One region of the Variovorax sp. LjRoot290 genome, then DNA from elsewhere that is predicted to be linked to it. Evidence: riboswitches for the same ligand, from Rfam matches in the RefSeq annotation. Region 1 holds a riboswitch; each other region holds the start of a gene.

Evidence for each region. Region 1 has a riboswitch for glycine ahead of ACSQ9A_RS31340 (FAD-dependent oxidoreductase). Riboswitches for the same ligand answer to the same signal wherever they lie in the genome.
Region 2: it holds a riboswitch for glycine, as region 1 does, so the genes downstream of both, gcvT (glycine cleavage system aminomethyltransferase GcvT) here and ACSQ9A_RS31340 (FAD-dependent oxidoreductase) in region 1, are expected to answer to the same signal.
Region 3: it holds a riboswitch for glycine, as region 1 does, so the genes downstream of both, ACSQ9A_RS03205 (D-amino acid dehydrogenase) here and ACSQ9A_RS31340 (FAD-dependent oxidoreductase) in region 1, are expected to answer to the same signal.

The regions. Positions count from the first base shown of each region.
Region 1 covers NZ_CAXURW020000002.1:506,336-510,716, forward strand. Annotated here, with positions in the region: gene ACSQ9A_RS31330 (GlxA family transcriptional regulator) at 1-434, opposite strand, end outside; partial or broken gene ACSQ9A_RS31335 (transposase domain-containing protein) at 602-758, opposite strand; glycine riboswitch at 871-961, shown strand; glycine riboswitch at 977-1,082, shown strand; gene ACSQ9A_RS31340 (FAD-dependent oxidoreductase) at 1,166-1,336, shown strand; gene ACSQ9A_RS31345 (RidA family protein) at 1,363-1,833, shown strand; gene ACSQ9A_RS31350 (SRPBCC family protein) at 2,907-3,344, shown strand; gene ACSQ9A_RS31355 (RidA family protein) at 3,357-3,854, opposite strand; gene ACSQ9A_RS31360 (aminotransferase class V-fold PLP-dependent enzyme) at 3,851-4,381, opposite strand, start outside.
Region 2 covers NZ_CAXURW020000001.1:2,155,787-2,160,167, reverse strand. Annotated here, with positions in the region: gene ACSQ9A_RS10945 (TRAP transporter large permease) at 1-876, shown strand, start outside; gene ACSQ9A_RS10940 (hypothetical protein) at 958-1,494, shown strand; gene ACSQ9A_RS10935 (hypothetical protein) at 1,627-2,535, shown strand; glycine riboswitch at 2,565-2,667, shown strand; glycine riboswitch at 2,680-2,797, shown strand; gene gcvT (glycine cleavage system aminomethyltransferase GcvT) at 2,809-4,005, shown strand; gene gcvH (glycine cleavage system protein GcvH) at 4,030-4,381, shown strand, end outside.
Region 3 covers NZ_CAXURW020000001.1:609,107-613,487, forward strand. Annotated here, with positions in the region: gene ACSQ9A_RS03195 (tripartite tricarboxylate transporter substrate binding protein) at 1-708, opposite strand, end outside; gene ACSQ9A_RS03200 (LysR family transcriptional regulator) at 819-1,703, shown strand; gene ACSQ9A_RS03205 (D-amino acid dehydrogenase) at 1,713-2,981, opposite strand; glycine riboswitch at 3,067-3,172, opposite strand; glycine riboswitch at 3,188-3,278, opposite strand; gene ACSQ9A_RS03210 (FAD-dependent oxidoreductase) at 3,306-4,381, opposite strand, start outside.

The DNA of each region.
Region 1 (4,381 bases):
GGCAATCTATCGAAAAATCCGGCTTCGATTAGCACAAATAGTCCGGAACCTATTCCCGCAAGAGTTGCGCCCTTCATATCGGCGCTTGTGAGTGCTTCCAGAATCGATCTGCGGTCCTCGACAGGAGCAGCTGTCTTCCCGCCTATCACGAAAACGTAGTTGCAATCGCGAGCAGCGTGCAGGGGCGCTGTCGGAGGTACTTGGACCCCGCAGGTCGTTTGCGCTGGCTTTTGTCCTAGAACGACATATTCAAAGTCGACTCCGACCGCGGCTGCCGGGTCGGTGCAATGCTTCAAGATATAAACCAGGGCAGAGTACGAAAACATCGTGAAGCCTGGAAGGAGGATGAAGCCGACCTTCACTCGCCGCCGCGCCAGCTTGGCGGATTCGGCCTTCACACCAGAAACCGGCATCATCGTGGACTCTCCTGCCATAAGGTCGGCAATCGTAGCAGTTGCAGTATGTCCGCGCGCAATCGGATGCTCATGGCACTTGTCGCATAGAAGGTAAGCGGATGGCCGTCCGATCCTTGACGACTGCGACCGGCGGCACGCGGCAATTGGCCGCTCACGGCGGTCTCGCCGGGAGGGCGCTTCATCGATTGCCAGCGGTGCGGCAGGAGATTGTCGATGCGGCTGGCCATGTGCGTGGGCAGGCGCTGCAGGACGTCTTTAGGTACGCGTGCGGATCGGGGCCGCAGAGCTTGCCGCCTGCACCAGGCTCATCACGACGGCCGCGCGCTGGCCGGCCAGTTCTGATTTTTTCAACTCCCCTGCCTCACGTTCCAGGCTTGGCGCTCGAACAACGAGAGGCTGGTTGGCTCCCGACCCCTTGCGGCACTATCGACTTCCAGCAACGATCCGAATAGACTTCGATATAGCAGGAGAGCGGGCCGCGCGAAGCGGCTCCACCGAAGGCGCAAACTCCCATAAACGCTCAGGTCGGCTCACGTGATGAGCCTGTACTGCATCAGCTGTCAAAGCCGTCTGGAGAGCCATCACGTCATGTGATGCACCGAAGGAGCAAACTCGCTGCGGGCGCAGCGGGTGAATCTCTCAGGTACCGAGGACAGGGGGAGCGGCAACTTGGACGCATGGTCCGGTTGCTTTCTTTTCGAGCTTCCGTTTCTCCGCGTTCAAGCGCTGCAACCTCATAGGTTCACGAAATGCGCGTGATCGTTCTCGGCGCCGGCATGCTCGGCGTGACCTCGGCTTACTACCTCCAGCAACTCGGCCACGAAGTGACCGTGATCGACCGGCAGGCCACACTGGCTGCCGAGCCGAATGCCGACGATCTGCTCTCCGCACCACTCGACGACCTCTATTTCGGCAATTGACCACTTACTTCCAAGGACACCAGAGAATGACAACGCAAGGACCCGACGTACGCCTGACCCAACTCGGCATCGAATTGCCGAAGGCGGTCGCCCCCGTCGCCAACTATGTGCCGGCCCGAAAGAGCGGCTCGCTGATCTACATCGCGGGCCAGGTGCCGACCGCCGGCGGCAAGGACCAGTACGTGGGCAAGGTCGGCCAGGACGTCTCGATCGAGAACGCCCAGAAGGCGGCGCGACTGTGCGCGATCAACATCCTTGCCCAGCTGCGCACGGCCCTGGGCGGCAGCCTCGATGGCGTCGCGGGCTGCGTGCGCCTCGGCGGCTTCGTTAATTCCACCCCCGAGTTCGGCGACCATCCGAAGGTGATCAACGGCGCCTCCGACCTGATGGTCGAGGTGTTCGGCGAAGCGGGTCGGCATGCGCGCGCCGCAGTCGGCTGCAATTCGCTACCGCGCAACGTCGCTGTCCAGGTCGATGCCATCTTCGAGTTGGCCTGACGATGAACCACGCCGCGGCCTGGGCTGACGGCTGTGTGCCGATAAATGCGCTGACCGGCTTCCTCGGCAGCGGCACCCACGCTGCTACGCCATTTGCTGGCCGATGCCGGCGTGGCGGACACGGTGGTGGTCATCAACGAGTTCGGTGAGGTCGGGCACGACCACCTGTTGGTGCGCGCGAGCTCGCTGAAGACGTCGTCCTGCTGAGCTTGGGCACTCTACGAGTTCGGCCGGGCTCTATTGGCTAGACTGCGTTTCAGCGCGGGCGCAATACACGACGCGACGCGGACCAACCGTGAAGACCGCCTTTTTAGATGAAGGACTCGGTAAATCTAGAACACTGCTAGGGAAATGCTTATATGGCGCCTCCCGGATTACAAGCAACTTGTGTGTAAAGGATCAGGAGGCAGGGCTGCAGTCTCATATTCGGCCTGTTGTGCAGGCGTGATGCCTGCTGGCCCTGATGGTATTCGCTGACGAGGCTCCCTGATCATCGAGATTGGTGCTCTTGATCCCTATCGGAGTGTCCCCATCCCGGTCCGACCTGTCTGGCGCATCACACGCGTGGTCGCTTGCTCTCCTTCGAAGCGGTAGTTTCTAGGTTCCTGCCAGTGCACTTGCTGCCACGCCGCAGGTCTCCACGCCTGTCCGCGTGCCAACACCACCATATCGTTCGCGCCAGCTTGTTGGCCACCGCCGACGACTACGCTGTATGGCCGGCGCTGGGCTTCAAATTTGACCCGCGTGTTCAGCCTACCCCGATGCTTTTTTAAGCGGTGCCACCGCAAGAACAAGGCGGTGCGCGAGATCGTGAGGGCCACAAGCCTGTCGCGCAAGACGGTGCACAAGTACTTGCGCACGCCGGTGGCGCAGCTCCGAAGTACCGGCGCAATTCGGCGTCCCAGAAGCTGCATCGTCAGGTCCACAGCCCGCCATAGCTTTTCGGCATCGTGCCCTCCGCGAATGCTATTTGCCGCGCGGATGACGCTGCCCTAACCTTTTGGTCATTCGAAACGGAGGTCCTACGTGACTGTTTGCATGATTGCAATATGACATGGCACTTGACATAGCTGGTGAGTACGTCGTCCCTGCCTCCCTGGCGACTGTGTATTCCGCTGAACGACCCCGCGATCCTGAAGCAGTGCATCCCCGGCTGCGAAGAGATCGAGGAGAGGTCCAACGGCGAGTTCGCCGCGATCATGCGCTTCGAGTTCGGACAGCTAAAGGCGCGATTCAGGGGCAAAGTCCGCCTCTTCGATCGGGATCCGCCGAACGGCTATCGGCTGGTCGGCGAGGGCGAGGGAAGCGTTGCGGGTTTTGCCAAGAGCTCAGCCGTAGTGGCCCTGGCGGACACACCGGAAGGGACAAGGTTGACCTACCAACTGGAAGCGAATGTCGGCGGCAAGATCGCTCAGCTTGGCCAACGCTTGCTCATGTCAACGACCAAGAAGATGCAGGAAGGAGGAGGCCTAGTCGATCTCGCCGCGAATGAGGTGCTCGAGGCGCCATGATGCTTCGCGAACTCAGCGCGCCGCGATGCACTCCACTTCGACACGAGCGTTAAAGGCCAGTCCGCTCGATCCGAACGCGCTGCGTGCGGGAAATTTCCCCGCCGAGAAATAGGTCTTGTAGACGTCATTGAAGGCGTTCCATTCATTCATGTCGGCCAACATCGCGGTGCACTTCACTACGTCGGCAAACGTGTATCCATGCACCTCCAGTGATGTCTTGATGTTCTCCATCACTTGTTTGGCCTCCGGCTGAATGCCGCCAGGTGGCAGCTTGAGGCTGCCGGGGATGTTCCCAATTTGGCCTGACAGGTAGAGTGTCGAGCCCACTTGCACTGCTTCGGAAAATGGAAGTGTTGTGGGAAGAACCTTTCCGGAGTTCAAGTGCTTCGGAGCCGCACAGCCGCTGATTAAAACGATCGCCAGGCCAGCGAGCGCTACGGGAGGTATCAAGTGGCCGGCGGCGCCAAAGACGCAAGACAGTGGATTTGCTTGAAAGTGTTTGGAACTCATGGGGTACCGATCGCTGCAAGAAGTCTATCGATGTCGCTCATGTCGTTGAAGACGGACGGCGAGATGCGTGCATGATTTGCGCGCAAGGTAATCTCGATCTTCGCGGGTGCAAGGCGAGGCGCCAGTTGGGATGCGTTGAGATAGGCGAATGTCACGATGGCGGAGTTGGAATCGGTCGGCGTCACCACTTGAAAGCCTCTGGCCCTCAGGCCGTTCTGCAAAGCGTCGGTCATAGGCTTTCGATAGGCTTGGATCTTGTCGGGGCCCACGCTCTGAATCCAGTCGATCGATGCCGCGCAGGCAGCCTCGACCGCACTTGCCGGGAAGGATCCCATGAAATACCCAGCGACCGAGTTGATCTGAACGCTCTCGTATGGGACGCTGCCCGGCGGATCAAGCGGATACACATGAAGAATCGGAGCCGCAAAGTTGCGAGTCTGGCGATAGCCATACCATGGGCGCTGGAGTTGGGGCAGAAGGCTCTTGCGCACGTACAGAAACGCGAAGCCGAAGTCGCCCATGAGCCA
Region 2 (4,381 bases), on a different contig from region 1:
CTGACGGCCTCGACCGCGATCGTCGGCCCGATCATTCCGCCCTCGATCATCATGATCATCTACGCGCTGCAGGACGACAGCGTGTCGGTCGGCAGCCTGTTCGTGGCCGGCCTCGTTCCCGGCCTGCTGATCGCGGTCGCGATGTGCGTGGTGAACTTCCACGTTTCCAAGCAGCGCAACTACCGCGGCGACGGCGGCATGCCGCCCTGGCGCGAAGTGCTGCTGACCACCTGGAAAGCCATCCCCGCCATCCTGCTGCCGGTGGTGATCCTCGGCGGCATGCGCGCCGGCTGGTTCACGCCCACCGAGGCCTCGGTGGTGGCGGTGTTCTATGCGCTGGTGTGCGGCAAGTTCGTCTACCGCACGCTCGAATGGAAGGCGCTGCCGGACATCCTCGCGCGCTCGGCGCTGCTGTCGGCCTCGGTGCTGATCATCATCGGGCTGTCGGCCTCCTTCGCCTGGATCCTGACCATCGAAGGCGTTCCCCAGTCCCTGGCCGAATGGCTGGTCAGCATGCAGCTCTCGCCGTGGATGTTCCTGATCATCGTGAACGTCTTCCTGCTGCTCTTCGGCATCTTCATCGAGCCCTTGCCCGGCGTGATGGTGCTGGCACCCATCCTCGCGCCGGTGGCCATCAAGCTCGGCATCGACCCGGTCCACTTCGCGATGATCGTGATCTACAACCTCACGCTCGGCATGATCACGCCGCCGGTAGGCGGCCTGCTGTTCGTGACCTGCAACGTCTCGAAGGTGCCGATGTCGCAGCTGGTGCGCGAGCTCGTGCCCTTCCTGTGGGCGCACGCGGCCGTGCTGCTGGTGCTGACCTTCGTTCCGGCGCTCAGCACCTGGCTGCCGCGTTTGTGGGGCTTCAAATAGCGGCAGCGGCCCGGTCATTCACGAGGATGTCATGCGGATCCCCGATGCTGCGGCGCTCGACCCCGAACGCCCGAGCATCAGATGTTCCTCATCAAGACCGAGAAAGCGCGCCAAGAACTCCAGCCGGGCCGCCGCACGCTGGGCCAGCGCGAGCGCGCCCTGCTGCTGATGGCCGACGGCCAGCGCTCGGTCACCGACTTCGGCCAGCTCTTCGGCAGCCGCGACGAGGCCGGCCGCGTGGCGCTGCACCTGGTGCAGGAGGGCTATCTGCATCGTTCGCAACCCGCTACGCCCGCCGTGGCGCCGCCGGTGCTGGCAGCTCCGGCGCCGGACGCGAGCCCCGAGCCGCCGGTCGCGGCGGATGTCTTCGACGGCAAGCGTTCGCTCGCCACCACGCGGATGTTCCTGTTCGACCTGTGCGAGCGCATGTTCGTCAGGCGCGATCCGATCCTGGCCGGGCAGTTCCGCGAGCTGCTGCGTGAAGCGCGCGACCGGGAGTCGATGCTGGCCGCCGCATCCGCCATGCTCGGCGAGATCGAGAAGCTCGCGGGTGCCGAGCGCGCCACGTCGATCCGCGAACGCATCGACAAGCTGCTGCCGCCCCAGCTCGTGCATTGAAATCGGCCCCGACGGCCGCCATGGCCGCATCCGGACAAACTCGGCGTCTCCTCTGACAAGACGAGGAGGGATACTCGTCGCGTCGCGCCCATCCGGCGCCCCAACCCTCCCTTCTTTTTTCTGTCAACAGGCATGACGAACTACGGTTTTGTTCATCTGGAGTACGGGAGTCAGCATCGTGATCATTCGGTCCAGGTGCTGACCAAGCTGCGAAGGCAGTTGGCCGGCGAGAGCGATCGTGTCGTTCTCGCGATCGTCGACAACGCCAGGTCCACCGGAGGCGAAGCATTGCGCAATGCGGAATGCGAGGACGGCTTCGTCATCGCAGGCGACAACTCCAACCGCGAATTCACTGGGTGGGACCAAGGAGTCGCAGCCATTCTTGCCCGCAGCGGCGAGCCCGACGTGTGGATCTTTTCGAACGACACCGTCGCGCGAAACCACGGATGGAGCGAACGCAGGGTGGCCGGCTTCGGCGGTGAAATCAAGAGGCTGGGGCTGCACCCGGGCCCGTGGCTCTTCGGCGAGATCAACGATTTTCCGCGCTCGACGATGACGCCGCTCGGTCCCCTGCTCGAATGGGTTTCGACCTACTGCTTCGCGATGAACGGCAACCTGCGCCGCCAGCTCGGTGCGCTTTCGCCGGGCAACGAATTCCTGGATTCGCTGGTCTACGACCGCTTCGAACCCGAGCACCGTCTGTTTCGCGACAGCGTCGACGAGGCCTATGTCGATTTCGTGTCAGCCTGGCTGATCAAGGACGAGAGCGATCCGTCCAGGCAGCGCAGATTCAAGTGGTCCCACGAATGGCACAAGGCCAGTGCGCTCTCGCCGGAGAACTTCGACGACCTGCGCATGAAGGCGCGCTGCGTTCTCTCGGAGAGCATGCTCAGCGTGCGCGCCCGGCAGCTGGGCGCCGACATCCGCTCGCCCTACGACGCGCGCAATGCCAGAGCGCACATTCGCAGCTCCCTGCAGCTCGTCGCCGACAAGCTGTGGGAGAAGTTTCTGCTCAGGCGGCTGCGCCTGGAGCGCTCCTGAGCGGCCAGGACCGGGCTCATCCCTTACACTCGGACGGGTCAGGAGAGAGCCTCGCAGCGCGGGGCCGCCGAAGGCGCAGGTCCCCTCGAAAAACGGGCCCGAACGCTCAGGCAAAAGGACTGACGAAGCGCCCCATTTTCCGGGCGTTTCCTTGCTGGAGAGAGGCGGCGCATCGCGTTTTTTGTTCGCAGTGCCGTCCACCGAAGGAGCAAACCCCGATCGTGGGGCGAATCTCTCAGGTAAAGCGGACAGCAGGGGTGGCCCATGGCAAGAATGTCATGGATCTGGACTGCCCCTTTGGAGAGTGCCTTGGCCTCCGCATCCGACGATCTGCAAAAGACCCCGCTCTACGACCTGCACCTGGAGCTCGGCGCCCGCATGGTGCCCTTCGCGGGCTATGTGATGCCGGTGCAGTACCCCGCCGGCCTGATGGCCGAGCACAAGCACACGCGCGAGGCCGCCGGCCTGTTCGACATCTCCCACATGGGCCAGCTGCGCCTGGCTGGCCCCGATGCCGCCGCCGCGTTCGAGAGCCTGATGCCGGTCGACGTGATCGGCCTGGCGCCGGGCAAGCAGCGCTACGGCCTGCTCTTGAACGACGAAGGCGGCATCCTCGACGACCTGATGTTCTTCAACGAAGGCCACGACTCGCTGTTCGTGATCGTCAATGGCGCCTGCAAGGTGGCCGACATCGCGCACATCCAGGCCAGGATCGGCGCGCGCTGCCAGGTGCTGCCGATGCCCGACCACGCCCTGCTGGCGCTGCAGGGCCCGCAGGCCGTGACCGCGCTGGCCCGGCTCGCGCCCGGCATCGAGCGCTTCGTCTTCATGACCGGCGGCGCGGTGCAGATCGGCGGCATCGCGGCCTTTGCCACGCGCAGCGGCTACACGGGCGAGGACGGTTTCGAGATCTCGGTGGCCGCCAAGGATGCCGAAGCGCTCGCACGGCTGCTGCTCGCCCAGCCCGAGGTCAAGCCCGTCGGCCTGGGTGCGCGCAATTCGCTGCGGCTCGAAGCGGGCCTGTGCCTCTACGGCAACGACATCGACGAGACCACCACGCCGGTCGAAGCCTCGCTCAATTGGGCGATCCAGAAGGTGCGGCGCACCGGCGGTGCGCGCGAAGGCGGCTTTCCGGGCGCGGCCAAGGTGCTGGCGCAACTCACGGCGGCCAATGGCGTCGCAGGCCACCTGGACCACCACACGCTCAAGCGCAAGCGCGTCGGCCTGGTGGCGCTGGAGCGCGTGCCGGTGCGCGATGGCACGCTGCTCGAATCCTTCGAGGGCGCGCCCATCGGCCAGGTGACCAGCGGCCTGCTCGGCCCCACGGTCGACCGGCCGGTCGCGATGGCCTACGTCGCGCTCGCCTATGCCGAGCCCGGCACCCGCATCCAGGCCATCGTGCGCGGCAAGCCGGTGCCGATGGAGGTGAGCACCATGCCTTTCGTGCCGCAGCACTACTACCGCGGTTGAATTCTTTTCTTCAAGGAGCCTTTCATGAGCATCAAGTACACCAGGGACCACGAGTGGGTCCAGGCGGTCGGCGACGGCGTCGCCACCGTCGGCATCACCGTTCATGCGCAGGATGCGCTGGGCGACGTGGTCTTCGTCGACCTGCCGGAAGTCGGCAAGAGCTACAGCCAGGGCGATGTCGCCGGCGTGGTCGAGTCGGTCAAGGCGGCGGCCGACGTGTTCATGCCCATCACGGGCGAGATCACCGAAGTCAACGAGGCGCTGCGCGCCGACCCTTCGCTGGCCAACAGCGCGCCCGAAGCGGGCGGCTGGTTCTTCAAGATGAAGATCAGCGACGCCTCGCAGCTCGATGCACTGCTCGACGCCACCACCTATC
Region 3 (4,381 bases), on a different contig from region 1:
CTTGAGCAGCTCGGAGCGCTGCGCGCCAAGCTGGCCGATCACCTTGAGCCGGCCCTGCTCGGCCAGCGCGCCCATGGCCGCGCTGTAGACCAGCACCGCGAAGTCCACCTGGCCGCCGCCGATGTCCTGCAGGAGCGGTGCGTTGCCCTTGTACGGCGCATGCATGAGCTTGATGCCGGCCTGCTGCTGCACGCTCTCGAGGATCAGGTGATAGAGCGATCCGACGCCCACGCTGCCGTAGCTCAGCGGCGCGTCGCCGGACTTGCGCGCCAGCGCGATCAGCTCGTCGACGGTGTTGGCCGGCAGGTCCTTGCGCGCGACGAAGACCATCACGGCGTCGGTCACCGGATGCACGAGGCGGAAGTCCTCGGCCTTGAGCTTGACGGCCGCATTGGCCAGCGGCGAGAGGATCACCTCGTTCGGCGAGCCCTGGAAGATGTAGTAGCCGTCGGCGGGCGCCGCCAGCACCTTCTGCGCAGCCATCGCGCCGCTGACGCCACCGAGGTTCTCCACCACGACCTGCTGGCCCAGTTCCTTGCCCAGCGGCACGGTGAAGATGCGCGCGGCCGCGTCGGAGGGCCCCCCGGCCGGGTAGGGAACCATCAGGCTGACGGGCTTCGTTGGATAGGTCTGCGCGAAGGCCGTGCTTGCGGCGAGCATGAGGCCGGCAAGAAGTAGGGTGCGCGAAGGTCGGGACAACGGTTTCATCGGGGCTCCGGTGGATGCGAGCGAATCGTAGGAGTCATCAATCCGAACGTCCAATGCATTGTTGTCTGCATTAGCATGACTTCGATGCACTACTTTGCCGGGCACCCACGATGACGCTGGTTCAACTAAGGCATCTGATCTCGCTCGCAAAGAGCGGCTCCTTCAGCAAGGCCGCACAGGCCCAGCACCTGACCCAGCCGGCGTTGAGCCGCAGCATCCGCGCGCTCGAGGACGAACTGGGTATGCCGCTGTTCGACCGGGTCGGACGCCGCAACGAACTCACCGCTTTCGGGCGCGAAGTGCTGAACCGCGCGCGCCAGCTGGTGTTCGAGGCCGACGAGTTGCGCGACAGCGGCCGGCTAATGCGCGAGGGGCAGGGCGGCGTGATCCGCATCGGCATGGGCTCGGGTCCCGGCGCGATGCTGATGACGCCTTTTCTGATGCGCATGGCGACCCGCCATCCGAAGATGCGCGTGGTCGTGTCGCGCGGCGGCACCGATTTGCTGGCGCAGGCGTTGCGCGCGCGCACGCTCGATGCGCTGGTGGTCGATGCGCGTTCGCTGAAGCCCGCGGCCGACCTGGAGCTGAGCGCACTGCACGAAATGCGTGGCGTCTTCATGTGCCGCCGCGGCCATCCGCTCGCGCGGCTTCGCAGCGGGGTGAGCTTCGAGGCGGTTCAGCGCTATCCCGTAGCCTCCACGCCGCTGAGCGACGAGGTGGCGCGCACCTTGGTCGAGGCCTATGGACCCGAGGCGCACCCGGCACTCTGCGTGACGCTGCAGTGCGAGGAAGTCCCGAGCCTGGTGGAGGTGGTGCGCCGGAGCGACGCCGTGCTGCTGGCCATTCGCGCGGCGGCGCCAGACCTGGTCGAGCTGAAGATGAAACCCGAGCTTAATGGCGTCGCGCGTTTCGGCCTCGTGACCTTGCGCCGGCGCACCGAGGCGCCGGCGCTGCCGATCCTGCGCGAGCTGATGCAGGAGTTGCTGCGCGACTGAGACTGGGACCTAGGAGGTGGCGAAAGCGAAGTCGACCTCGGGCTTGAGGCCGCTCACGATGCGCGCGATCGATTTGCCCGAGCCGCAGGCGTGGGTCCAGCCCAGCGTGCCGTGGCCGGTGTTGAGGAACAGGTTCGGCAGCTTCGTTTTGCCGATCAGCGGCACGTTGCTGGGCGTCGCCGGCCGCAGTCCGGTCCAGAACTGGGCTTGCGTGCTGTCGCCGGCGCCAGGGAACAGCTCTTCGACGCGCCGCACGATGGCCTCGCAGCGCACGCGGTTCAGGTCACGGTCGTAGCCGTTGAGTTCGGCCGTGCCGGCGATGCGCAGGCGGTCGCCGGTGGCCGAGGTGTAGCGCGAGAACACCAGCTTGTACTCGTCGTCGGTCAAAGAGACCTGGTGCGCCTTCGAGGCATCCTTCACCGGCAGCGTGACCGAGTAGCCCTTGGCCGGGTAGATCGGCAGCCGGATGCCCAGCGGCGTCGCGTAGAGCGGGCTCAGCGAGCCCATCGCCAGCACGAAGGCGTCGCCGCGGATGCGCTGGAAGCGGCCTTCGTTGTCTGTCGCTTCCACGTGGTCGATGCTGCCGCCTGCTTCGCGCAGCGCGGTCACGGTGTGGCTCATGAGGAAGTTCACGCCGGCCGCAGAGGCCAGTGCGACCAGTTCGCGCGCGAAGCGGTTGGCATCGCCAGATTCGTCTTCGGCCGTGTAGGTGGCGCCGGCCAACTGGGGCCGGATGTGGGCTAGCGCGGGCTCGATCTTCACCGCCTCGTCGGCCGAGATCACCTGGCGCTCGCAGCCCAGTGCGCGCATCTGCTCGGCCGGCTTCAGTGCGCCGTCGAATTCCTTCTGGGTCGTATAGAAGTGCAGGATGCCCTGGGTGCGCTGGTCGTAGCTGAGACCGGTGTCGCGGCGCAGCTGCTGCAGCGTGTCGCGGCTGTAGGTGCCCAGGCGCACGATCTGCTCGATGTTGTGGCGCGTGCGCGCCGGCGTGCATTCGCGCAGGAACTGCAGGCCCCAGAGCCACTGGCGCATGTCGGCGCGGATGCGAAAGAGGAGCGGTGCATCTTCCTTGCCGAGCCATTGCAGCACCTTGAGCGGCGCGCTCGGGTTGGCCCAGGGTTCGGCATGGCTGACCGAGATCTGGCCGCCGTTGGCGAAGCTGGTTTCGGCAGCCGGTGTGGCCTGCCGGTCGATCACGGTCACTTCGTGGCCGAGTTGCTGGAGGTAGTAAGCCGAGGTCACGCCGAGCAGGCCGGCGCCGAGAACGATCACGCGCATTTCGAGAACCTTTGAGGTTGCAGCGCTTGAACGCAACGGAAACGGAAGCTCGAAAAAGAAAGCAACCGGACCATGCGTCCAAGTTGCCGCTCCCCCTGTCCTCGGTACCTGAGAGATTCACCCGCTGCGCCCGCAGCAGGTTTGCTCCTTCGGTGCATCACATGGCGTGATGGCTCTCCAGACGGCTTTGACAGTTGATGCAGTACAGGCTCATCGCGTGAGCCGACCTGAGCGTTTATGGGAGTTTGCGCCTTCGGTGGAGCCGCTTCCCGCGGCCCGCTCTCCTGCAGTGCAGCAATTGTAAGGCGGCGAGGACGCGCGCGGCTACGGATTTCTGAAGGCGAACTCGAGCTCGGGCCTGAGGCCGCTCACGATCCGGGCAATCGACTTGCCGGCGCCGCAGGCGTTGATCCAGCCGCGCGCGCCCGGCGCGACATTGAGGAACAGGTTGAACAGGCGGGTCTTGCCGATCATCGGCAGCCCGTCCCGGCTGACGGCATGCACGACCGTCTCGAGGGAGGCATGCGCCGTGTCGGCCGCGCCGGGCAGCAGCGTTTCGATGCGGCGCAGGATGGCGTCGACGCGGTCCGAATCGGGCTCGCTCTCTTCGTCGAAGCTGGCGCGTACCGTGGCGGAGACCCGCAGGCAGTCGCTGCCCGGCGTTTCGATGCGCCGGATGCCCAGCTTGCCCTGCCGGTCGCGCAGCGCGACGCGCGGTGCGCGGGTCGCGTCCTTGAGAGGGATCGTGACGATGTATTCGCGCAGGAAGCGAAAAGGCATGGCGATCTTCAGCTTTTCGGCGTGCATCGCGCTGGAGATGCCGAGCGCCAGCACATAGGCCTGGCCGCGCAGGACGACGGGCTGGCCGTCGGCATCGAGCAGCTCGACATGGTCGATGCGGCCTGCGCGCTCCTCCAGGGAGATCACCGTGTGCTGGGTCAGGAAGCGCACGCCGGCCGCGCGGCACAGGAACACCATGCTGGCCGCGAACTGGGCCGGGTCGCGCGCCGCCGGATCGTCGAGCGAATAGGCTGCGCCGGCGAGCTCGCCGCGCAGGGCCTGCAGGGCCGGCTCGATGCGCAGCGCCTCTTCGGCCGAGACCAGGCGCTCCTCGCATCCCAGCTCTTTCCAATGAGAGGCGCGCGCCAGCCGGGCGTTGAAGGCGTCGGCATCGGTGTAGATGCTCAGCAGGCCCGGGTTGCGCTGGCCCGGGGGCACGCCGGCTTCGTCGCGCAACGAACGCACGATGTCGCGGCTGTAGGCGCCCAGGCGGACGAGGTGTTCGATCGGCTTGGATTTCGGCGCCTCGCCGATGGCGCGATCGAGCAGCTTCGCGAAGCGTCGCCGCAGGCGCACGTACAGCCCCACCCATTTCGCGCGGGCGGCACGGCGAGCGGCGG